2 regions of the Kitasatospora sp. NBC_01266 genome follow, and region 2 is predicted to be linked to the other one. Evidence: riboswitches for the same ligand, from Rfam matches in the RefSeq annotation. Region 2 holds a riboswitch; the other holds the start of a gene.
The links. A riboswitch is a leader RNA that binds a small molecule or an ion and turns the genes downstream of it on or off. The one in region 2 is predicted to bind S-adenosylmethionine.
Positions count from the first base shown of each region.

Region 1: linked by a shared signal. The riboswitch ahead of thrC (threonine synthase) and the one ahead of OG403_RS06965 (amino acid ABC transporter permease) in region 2 are both predicted to bind S-adenosylmethionine.

Region 1 covers NZ_CP108458.1:4,749,052-4,754,331, reverse strand. The annotation lists gene groL (chaperonin GroEL) at 1-655, opposite strand, end outside; gene OG403_RS20840 (cold-shock protein) at 972-1,175, opposite strand; gene OG403_RS20835 (ubiquitin-like small modifier protein 1) at 1,721-1,999, opposite strand; gene thrC (threonine synthase) at 2,036-3,316, opposite strand; SAM riboswitch class I at 3,334-3,465, opposite strand; gene OG403_RS20825 (glucosyl-3-phosphoglycerate synthase) at 3,618-4,628, shown strand; gene OG403_RS20820 (alpha,alpha-trehalose-phosphate synthase (UDP-forming)) at 4,851-5,280, shown strand, end outside.
Region 2 covers NZ_CP108458.1:1,565,784-1,571,063, reverse strand. The annotation lists gene OG403_RS06975 (ABC transporter substrate-binding protein) at 1-17, opposite strand, end outside; gene OG403_RS06970 (amino acid ABC transporter ATP-binding protein) at 88-897, opposite strand; gene OG403_RS06965 (amino acid ABC transporter permease) at 894-1,988, opposite strand; SAM riboswitch class IV at 2,298-2,406, opposite strand; gene OG403_RS36680 (putative leader peptide) at 2,583-2,822, shown strand; gene OG403_RS06960 (LLM class flavin-dependent oxidoreductase) at 2,952-4,181, shown strand; gene OG403_RS06955 (NtaA/DmoA family FMN-dependent monooxygenase) at 4,208-5,280, shown strand, end outside.

The sequences.
Region 1 (5,280 bases), 3.2 Mb from region 2:
GGATGTAGGGGTCCTCGAAGGAGGCCTCCATCCGCTCCAGGTCGGTGGCGAAGTAGGCGGAGATGTAGCCCTTGTCGAAGCGCATGCCCTCGGTGAGCTCGAGCTCCAGGCCGAAGGTGTTGCTCTCCTCGACGGTGATGACACCTTCCTTGCCGACCTTGTCCATGGCCTCGGCGATGAGCTCGCCGATCTGGGTGTCAGCGGCGGAGATGGAGGCGGTGGAGGCGATCTGCTCCTTGGTCTCCACGTCCTTGGCCTGCGCCAGCAGCTGGTCCGAGACGGCCGCGACGGCCTTCTCGATACCGCGCTTCAGGGCCATCGGGTTGGCGCCGGCCGCGACGTTGCGCAGACCCTCGCGAACCAGGGCCTGGGCGAGCACGGTGGCGGTGGTGGTGCCGTCGCCAGCGACGTCGTCCGTCTTCTTGGCGACCTCCTTGACGAGCTCGGCACCGATCTTCTCGTACGGGTCCTCGAGCTCGATCTCCTTGGCGATGGAGACACCGTCGTTGGTGATCGTGGGGGCGCCCCACTTCTTCTCAAGGACGACGTTGCGGCCCTTGGGGCCCAGCGTCACCTTGACGGCATCGGCAAGCTGGTTCATGCCGCGCTCAAGGCCGCGGCGAGCTTCCTCGTCAAACGCGATGATCTTGGCCATCGGAAGTGGTCCTCCAGGACACGGTCGACTGCTCGGACCAGTGGTGCCCGCGACGGACGGCCCTGGTATGCGGGGGTCCTGTCCCCTACCGCTCCCGGGGGCCTCACCGACCCAGTCCGTTTGTCACTCTCACACTGTGAGTGCTAACGCCAATGATTAGCACTCCGGCATGGCGAGTGCAAGCTCCTTCGATGACCGGACGCCAACTCGCGGCGAACGAACGGCAGGCCCGCACCCGCCCCGCGGTGGGGATGGGTGCGGGCCTGCCGCTGAACCACCAGCTCGGTGAGAGCCGAGGCTCCGAGGTTCGGAAAGGTCAGACCGCCGCGCGGACCATGTCCGCCTGCGGGCCCTTCTGCCCCTGGGAGATCTCGAACTCAACCCGCTGGCCCTCTTCAAGGGTGCGGTAGCCGTCCATCTGGATCGCGCTGTAGTGGACGAACACGTCCGCACCACCGTCGACCGCGATGAAGCCGTAGCCCTTCTCCGCGTTGAACCACTTGACGGTGCCCTGAGCCATTCCGAACTCCCCTAGTGCTGTGCTGGCCCTTCACGCGCCCGCAGGTCACGAGCGCGGGTCTGGCGGAGATGCCCGAGGAAACCCCCCTGGGCGCACTCCTGCATGCCGCAGCGCCCCACCCCCGGAAGCCAGTTGGCGCCGACGGAGCAGGCGAATGCATCGACCGCGGCTGAATGTATCCGCATCGGAGCCCTGTGCAACAGGCCCACTGAACGCCAATTCGACGAGGCCGTGAAGGGATAGCAGGGGAGGAATGCGACAGAACTCGTCATTTCACCTGGGACATAGCGGACGAAACTCACGAATAGCCCAAAGAATTCTGACGCGGCGCCGACATGATTCGGTTGATACAGCGGCAGCTGGCGTCTCAGGACCCGGGACGCCCCGAGCCGCTCTCCAGCCGCGCACCAGAACCGGAGGCGGAAGTCGGGGACAGCCTATGCCCTCCCGGGGACCACCGCGGACACGGCTCGGGGCGCCGCGCCCCGCCGATGGCCGACGGGGCACGGCGCCCCGAGCGCCTGCCGAAGAGCCGTGACGGGCGGTCAGCAGCCGCCGGCCACCGCCGGGATGATCGACACGCCGGCGCCGTCGCCGACCGCGGTGGCCAGGCCCTCGGCGAATCGCACGTCGTCGTCGTTCACGTACACGTTGACGAAGCGGCGAAGCTTGCCGGCCTCGTCCAGGATCCGCTGGGCGATTCCGGGGTGGTTCTGCTCCAGGTCGGCGATGACCTCCTGCAGGGTGGCGCCCTCGGCGCTCACCTCGGACCTGCCGTCGGTGTAGGTACGCAGGATGGTCGGAATGCGGACGGTCGCGCTCATGGGGTTACTCCTCGCTCGCTGCGTGCTGGGGGTGGGTCAGGAGGCCAGGCCGGCGGCCCGGAAGGACTCCAGGGTCGGCCGGATGGTCGCGGTCAGCCCGGCGTCGGCGACCGCGTCCAGCGTCTTGAGCCCGTCCCCGGTGTTGATCGCGACGGTCTCCTTGGCCGGGTCCAGCAGGCCGTTCTCCACCAGCTTCCTGAGCACGCCGATGGTCACCCCGCCGGCGGTCTCGGCGAAGATCCCCTCGGTGCGGGCCAGCAGCCTGATCGCGGCCACCACCTCGGCGTCGGTGACGTCCTCGACCGCGCCGCCGGTGCGCCGGGCGATGTCCAGCACGTACGGGCCGTCGGCCGGGTTGCCGATCGCCAGCGACTTGGCGATGGTGTCCGGCTTGACCGGCTTGATCACGTCGCGGCCGGCCTTGAAGGCGGCGGCGACCGGGGAGCAGCCGGCCGCCTGGGCGCCGAAGATCTTGTACGGCCGGTCCTCGACCAGGCCGAGCTTGATCAGCTCCTGCAGCCCCTTGTCGATCTTGGTGAGCTGGGAGCCCGAGGCGATCGGGATGACGAGCTGCTCCGGCAGCCGCCAGCCGAGCTGCTCGCAGATCTCGTATGCCAGGGTTTTGGAGCCCTCGCCGTAGTACGGGCGCAGGTTGACGTTGACGAAGCCCCAGCCCTCGCCGGCCGGGTCACCGATCAGCTCGGAGCAGAACCGGTTCACGTCGTCGTAGTTGCCCTCGATGCCGACCAGCTCGCCGCCGTAGACACCGGCCATCACGACCTTGCCCTGCTCCAGGTCGTGCGGGATGAAGACGCAGGACTTGAACCCGGCGCGGGCCGCCGCGGCGCCCACCGCGCCGGCCAGGTTGCCGGTGGACGAGCAGGACAGGGTGGTGAAGTCGAAGGCGCGGGCGGCCTCGATGGCGCAGGCCACCACCCGGTCCTTGAAGGAGTGGGTGGGGTTGCCGGAGTCGTCCTTGACGTGCAGCTGGGCGGTGAAACCGAGCTCGCGGCCCAGGTTGTCCGCCTTCACCAGCGGGGTCCAGCCGGGGTTCAGGTTGGGCTTGCCGGCCACGTCGGCGGGCACCGGCAGCAGCGGGGCGTAGCGCCAGATCGAGGCCGGTCCCGCCTCGATCTGCTTGCGCAGCTGCTCGGCGTCGTAGCCGGCGAAGTCGTAGGCGATCTCCAGCGGGCCGAAGCACTCCAGGCAGGCGAAGCTGGGGCCGAGCGGGAAGCGGGTGCCGCACTCGCGACAGGACAGCGCGGCGGCGGGGCCGAGGTCGACGGTCGCGGAGGGTGCAGGGGTAGCGGTAGCCATGATGGCGGAGGCCTCTCTCCTCATCTTCCCCGTGGCGCGGTCGCGCCACAGGCCGGAATTGGCACCTGTCCCGCCGGCACCTGCGATGGCCGGGCGAGAAGGTTGCCGGGACGTCGACGGGCCGTTCCCTCAGTCCCTCTGGATGAGCTCTGTGAAGTTGTGGTCCTGCGTTGTACTGGTCTCGCGCTGCGACCGACCCCGACGTGCGAAGGTCTGACCGCAGTACGAAGACTGTAACCGAAGGCCGGACGCCTGACCCTGACCGTCCGCCACGCGAGACGAGAGTTACGAGGAGCGAGATTTGCCTGCCGAGCAGAGCCCCGCGCCACTGCCTGAGGTGGCCGACTGGCTGCGCCGCCGGTCCTGGCGGTCGGCCGACCGGTCGGCCGACCGGCTGCTGGCCGCCAAGCGCGCCGCGGGGCCGGCCGGGACGGTGAGCGTGGTGCTGCCCGCGCTGGACGAGGAGTCCACGGTGGGCGGGATCGTCGAGGTGATCCGGCGCGAGCTGATCGAGCGGCTGCCGCTGGTGGACGAGCTGGTGGTGGTCGACTCCGGCTCGGTGGACCGGACCGCCGAGGTGGCCGCGGCGGCCGGCGCCCGGGTGGTGCACCGCGACGAGATCCTGCCCCGGGTGCCCCCGGTGCCCGGCAAGGGCGAGGTGCTCTGGCGCTCGCTGCTGGTCACCAGCGGCGCGATCGTCTGCTTCATCGACGCCGACCTGCGCGAGTTCGACCCGGCCTTCGTCTCCGGCATCATCGGCCCGCTGCTCACCGACCCGGACCTGCAGCTGGTCAAGGCGATGTACGACCGGCCGCTGGAGACCGGGGGCGCGGTGGTACCGGCCGGCGGCGGGCGGGTCACCGAACTGGTCGCCCGGCCGCTGCTCAACCTGCACTGGCCCCAGCTGGCCGGCTTCGTCCAGCCGCTCGGCGGTGAGTACGCGGCCCGCCGCTCACTGCTGGAGCAGCTGCACTTCCCGACCGGCTACGGGGTGGAACTCGGCCTGCTGGTGGACGCGCTGGAACTGGTCGGCCTGGACGCGCTGGCCCAGGTGGACGTCGGGGTGCGCCACCACCGCCACCAGGACAGCCAGGCGCTGGGCCGGATGGCCGCCACCATCTACCGCACCGCGCTGGAGCGGCTGGACCGCACCCACCGCCTGAAGGCCGCCGAGGGCCTGGCCCGCCCGGTGCTGACCCAGTTCACCCGGGACGCCCTGACTCGCGAGTTCACCGCGCACAGCCATGAGGTGGCCGCCCTTGAGCGGCCCCCCATGATCGAACGGCCGGAGTACCCGGCCGGATCTTCATGACCGCTGTCCGGGTTTGGCGTCCGCCGCCTCCGGCAAGGTTGAAGACGTGACTCCGCCACCCCGAAGGTCGAGGCGGCTTCTCCCCCGGCCCCGAGGAGCCTCATGACGGCCAAGCCCTGACCGCTGCTCCGAGAGCGGGGAGCCAGAGTACTACACAGCGCTGTCGGTGTGTCAGCAGAAAGTCACCATCTCGTCTGCCGACGGCTTCCGACAAGGAGAGACATGGCCGATCACACGCGCGCCCGCGTCCTGGTGGCATCCAACCGGGGCCCGGTCTCCTTCAGCAGCGCCCCGGACGGGTCGCTGACCCTCAAGCGCGGCGGCGGCGGGCTGGTCTCCGGGCTCTCCGCGATCGAGGACCCGAACACCGTCTGGGTCTGCGCCGCGCTCGGCGAGGCCGACCGCGAGGCGGCCCGGCGCTCGCCGCAGGGGCGGCTGGACCAGGGCGGCTTCGACGTCGGCGGACAGGCCGTCCGGATGCTGGACATCGACCCGGAGGTCTTCGACCGCGCGTACAACGGGGTGGCCAACTCCACCCTCTGGTTCCTGCACCACCTGCTCTACGACACCCCGACCGCGCCGGTCTTCGACGCCACCGCCGCCGAGCAGTGGAGCGCCTTCGAGGCCTACAACCGGGCCTTCGCCGAGGCGC
Region 2 (5,280 bases):
AGGCTGGAGCTGGGCATGGTTGTCCTTGATCGTTCGGGGTGGCTGCCGGGCGGGCAGATGGGCAGGTGGGGAGGGGCGGTCCGCGGGTCAGAGCACCCTGCTCAGGAACTCCCTGGTCCGCGGCTGCCGCGGGTTGTCCAATACCTCGGCGGGCGGGCCCTGTTCGAGGATCCGGCCGCCGTCGAGGAAGACGATGTGGTCGGCGACCTCGCGGGCGAAGCCGATCTCGTGGGTGACGATGATCAGGGTGGCGCCGCTGGTGGCCAGGTCCTTGATGACGGCCAGCACCTCGCCGACCAGCTCCGGGTCCAGCGCGGAGGTGGGTTCGTCGAAGAGGATCACCCCCGGTCGCAGCGCCAGCGCCCGCGCGATCGCCACCCGCTGCTGCTGCCCGCCGGACAGCTGGCGCGGATAGGCGCCGGTCCGGTCGGCCAGCCCCACCCGGCCCAGCAGGGTGCGTGCCAGCTCCTGGGCCTGGGGCTTGCGCAGCGCTCCGGTGGCCACCGGAGCGGCGGCCACGTTGTCCAGCACGGTCAGGTGCGGGAAGAGGTTGAAGTTCTGGAAGACGAAGCCGATCCGGCCGCGTTGGGTGAGGATCGCCCGCTCGCTCAGCTCCTTCAGCCGTTCGCCGTGCCGACGTACGCCGATCAGCTCGCCGTTGACGCTGACGTGGCCGATGTCGGGCTTCTCCAGGTGGTTGATCACGCGCAGCAGGGTCGACTTGCCCGAGCCGGACGGCCCCAGGATCGCGGTGACCTGACCGGCCGGGACCGTCAGGTCCACGCCGTCGAGCACCCGGTGGGTGCCGTACCACTTGTGCACGTCATGGACCGCGACGGCGGCCGGGGCGGCTGCGTCGACCGGGATCCTCGGGGTCCTCGGGGTCAGGGTGCTCATACCGCCGTCTCCTGTCGCAGGCGCGCCCGCACGGTTCGCAGGCCGACACGCAGCCGCTGCAACGGGGTTGGTGGAAGAGCGCGCAGCGCTCCGCGTGCGTAGTGGCGCTCCACGTAGAACTGGGCGACCGAGACCACGCTGGTGAGGATCACGTACCAGACGGTGGCGACCAGCAGCGGCGGCACGATGTCGCCGGGGTAGGTGCTGCCCAGGCTCTGCACGGAGCCGAACAGGTCGAGCAGCGAGACGTAGAAGACCAGCGAGGTGCTCTTCACCAGGCCGATCAGCTGGTTGACGTAGGAGGGGATGATGGCCCGCAGGGCCTGGGGGAAGACGATCCGGGCGAACTGGTAGCGCCTGGGCAGTCCGAGTGCGGCTGCCGCCTCGTGCTGGCCCTGGTCGACGGAGAGCAGGCCGGCCCGCACCACTTCCGCGGCGTACGCGGCCTCGTTCAGGCTCAGCCCGACAACCGCCACCACGAGGTCGGTGGCCAGCTTCGACTCGTCGAAGTGCGCGAAGGCGGGTCCGAACGGCACTCCGATGCTCAAACTGTGGTACAGCGCACTGAAGTTGTAGAGGAACAGCAGCACCACGATCAGCGGCACCGAGCGGAACAGCCAGATGTAGACCCAACTGGCCGACCGCAGGACCGGGTTGCTGGACTGCCGGGCCAGGGCGAGCAGGATGCCGCCCAGCAGTCCGAGGACGGCGCTGTAGGCCGTCACCTGCAGCGTGACGAACAGGCCGTGGGTGATCACCGGGCGGGCGAACCAGTACTGGAACCGGTCCCACTGGTAGAACCGGTTGGTGACCAGCCCGTGCCCGAGCTGGGCGAGCAGCACCAGGATCGCCGCGGTGCCGATCCACCGGCCGGGATGCCGCAGCGGGATGACCCGCCCCCGGCCTGCGGCCGGGGGCACCCCCACGGCGGACCGCGGGCGCGGCGGCGCCGTGTCGGTGGGCTCGATGGGCTCGGCGGGCTCGGCGGGCTCGGCGGGTTGGGCGGGCGTGCTGGTCGGCGGCGGGGGAGGGACCGCCTCGGATGGCGGTGCCGCGCCCAACGGCACGGCAGGGACAAGGGATTCACTCATCGAGGACTCCAGCGAGTTCCCGCACTCCACCCGCCGCGTGGTCGCGGCCCGGCGGAGCGAGGACACCCGGGCGTGGCACAGCACATCGCACCGGGTGGGACGGACGGGAGGGGAGCGCCGCGCGGGGCGGGCGTCAGGAAGTCGTCAGCGCGGACAACGGGCGCTGCGGGTGGCCGTACAGAGTGCGCTGCTGACGCGGAGCAGGTCGATGTGACGGCTCAGGTAGGCGGCGGCACGGCGATGACGCCGGCCGGCCGCCGTCCCCGAACCTGCGTACATCGCCGCCACCATCGCCATCCGCCCCGCAGGGCCTCGCGCTTACCGAAATCGTCTCGGCCCGGTCGTCACCTGGGGCACCCCACCGCGACGCGAGGGTTGCCGGTCAGCAAGCCAGGGCTTGTCGCTGACGCTCATGACCGTTCTGCGCCGGACAGTAGGCCCTGGTCGGGATGTGCGTCAACGTTGCCCGGCCGCAGGGTGAGACGGCGGCGCGGGCGGGGCGGTGTCGGCCGGTCGGCCCGGTCGTGCCCGCACCCGGGGGAACACGGCCGGTCATGATCCGTGTTCTCCCGAAGAGGATTGTGTCCGACCGGGATGCCGGGTAGCTTGCAGTCAGGTTGTGAGTGTCGGCGTCAAGTCCCGGCACGCGCGAACGTGAACGGCCGAGAGCCGACCGGGATGGAGGTGGCGAGGGTGCGGGAAGCCGCTGAGCCTGCCACCGCGGTCGTCGCCAAGGCCCGGTGCCGCGTCGCCACCACGTACTCGCGGCGCCACATCGATCTGCAGCGCGTCGCCGCCGCCCTCTGTCCGGCGTACCAGCGCATCGCCGCTTAGTCGCTAGTCGCTTTCGCATCCTTTCCCCGCTTTCCTCCTTTTCGCCGACCTGCCGACCCGCCAGCCCGGCCGCCGTACGGGCGTGGACGTGGACGTGATGTCGGCATGCCCACAGGGAGCAGTTCGCCCATGCCTGGACCAGCCCAGCCCGGACCGTCAACTCCACCTATCCACCTGGCCGTTGCCCTCGACGGCGCCGGCTGGCATCCCGCGGCCTGGCGGGAGCCGGGTGCCCGGCCCGGTGAGCTGCTCACCGCGCGGTACTGGTCCGAGCTGGTCGCCGAAGCCGAGCGGGGCCTGCTGGACTTCGTGACCATCGAGGACTCGCTGAGCCTGCAGTCCTCCCGGTACACCGGCCCGGACGGGCGGACCGACCAGGTGCGGGGGCGGCTGGACGCGGTACTGATCGCCGCCCGGGTGGCGCCGCTGACCCGGCACATCGGGCTGGTGCCGACCGCGGTGGTCACCCACACCGAACCGTTCCACCTCTCGAAGGCGATCGCGACCCTCGACTACGTGAGCGGTGGGCGGGCCGGGGTCCGGGTGCAGGTGTCCGGCCGCTCCGACGAGGCCGCGCACTTCGGCCGCCGCACGGTGCCGCCGCTGCGGATCGAGGAGTTGGCCTCGCCGGCCGGGCAGGCGCTGCTCGCGGAGCTCTTCGACGAGGCCGGCGACTGGGTCGAGGTGCTGCGGCGGCTGTGGGACAGCTGGGAGGACGACGCGGAGATCCGCGACGCCGGGAGCGGGCGCTTCATCGACCGCCGCAAGCTGCACTACATCGACTTCGAGGGCAGCAGGTTCAGCGTCCGGGGGCCGTCCATCACGCCACGCCCGCCGCAGGGCCAGCCCGTTGTCGCCGCGCTGGCGCACGCCACCGTGCCGTACCGGCTGGTGGCCCGCTCGGCCGACCTGGGATTCGTCACCCCGCGCGACACCGGGCACGCCCGGTCGATCGTGGCCGAGATCCGTGGCGAGCAGGCCGCGGCCGGCCGGGCCGAGGAGACGGTGCACGTCTTCGGCGACCTCACCGTCTTCCTCGACAGTGACCCCGGCGCCGCCGCCGAGCGCCGGGCCCGCCTGGACCAGAGCGCCGGTGGCGAATTCACCGGCGACGCGCCGGTCTTCACTGGCACGCCCGAGCAACTCGCCGATCTGCTACAGGAGTTGCAGCAGGCCGGGCTCACCGGATTCCGGCTGCGGCCCGCCGTGCTGCCGCACGACCTGGAGCAGATCACCCGCCACCTGGTGCCCGAACTCCAGCGCCGCGATGCCTTCCGCACCGCGTACCGGGCGAACACCCTGCGCGGGCTGCTCGGCCTGCCTCGCCCGGCCAACCGCTATGCCACCGCCGCTGTCTGATTCCAGGTCAGAAGGACGTCAGGACCATGAGCAAGCCTGTCAAGCAGATCCACCTCGCCGCCCACTTCCCGGGCGTCAACAACACCACCGTCTGGAGCGACCCGGAGGCGGGCAGCCACGTCGAGTTCAGCTCGTTCCGGCACTTCGCGCAGACCGCCGAACGAGCCAAGTTCGACTTCCTCTTTCTCGCCGAGGGGCTGCGGCTGCGCGAACAGGGCGGAGAGATCTACGACTTGGACGTCGTCGGGCGACCCGACACCTTCACCGTGCTGGCCGCGCTGGCCGCCGTCACCGAACGCCTGGGCCTGGCCGGCACGATCAACTCGACCTTCAACGAGCCCTACGAGGTGGCCCGCCAGTTCGCCAGCCTCGACCATCTGTCGGGCGGCCGGGCCGCCTGGAACGTGGTCACCTCGTGGGACGCCTTCACCGGCGAGAACTTCCGCCGCGGCGGCTTCCTGCCGCAGCACGAGCGCTACTCGCGGGCGAAGGAGTTCCTGAGCACCGCCACCGAGTTGTTCGACTCCTGGCAGGGGAACGAGATCGCCGCCGACCAGCAGTCCGGCAGCTTCCTGCGGGAGGCGCGGGCCGGTGCGTTCGTCCACCGGGGGCAGCACTTCGACATCCAGGGACAGTTCAACGTCCCGCGCAGCCCGCAGGGCCGCCCGGTGATCTTCCAGGCCGGCGACTCGGAGGAGGGGCGCGAGTTCGCCGCGTCGAGCGCGGACGCGATCTTCAGCCGCTACAGCACCTTCGAGGAGGGGCGCGCGTTCTACACGGACGTCAAGGGCCGGCTGGCCCGGCACGGCCGCACCCGCGACCAGCTGCTGATCCTGCCCGCCGCGACCTTCGTGCTCGGTGACACCGACGCCCAGGCACAGGAGTTGGCCCGCGAGGTGCGCCGTCAGCAGGTCAGCGGCGCCACCGCGCTCAAGCACCTGGAGTTCGTCTGGAACCGCGACCTGTCCGGCTACGACCCGGACGGCCCGCTGCCCGAGATCGATCCGGACCCCGGCGAGCACGCGATCGCCCAGGGCCGCGCCCAGGTGCGGATGTACCGCGACCCGCTGGCCACCGCCCGGCAGTGGCGGGAACTCGC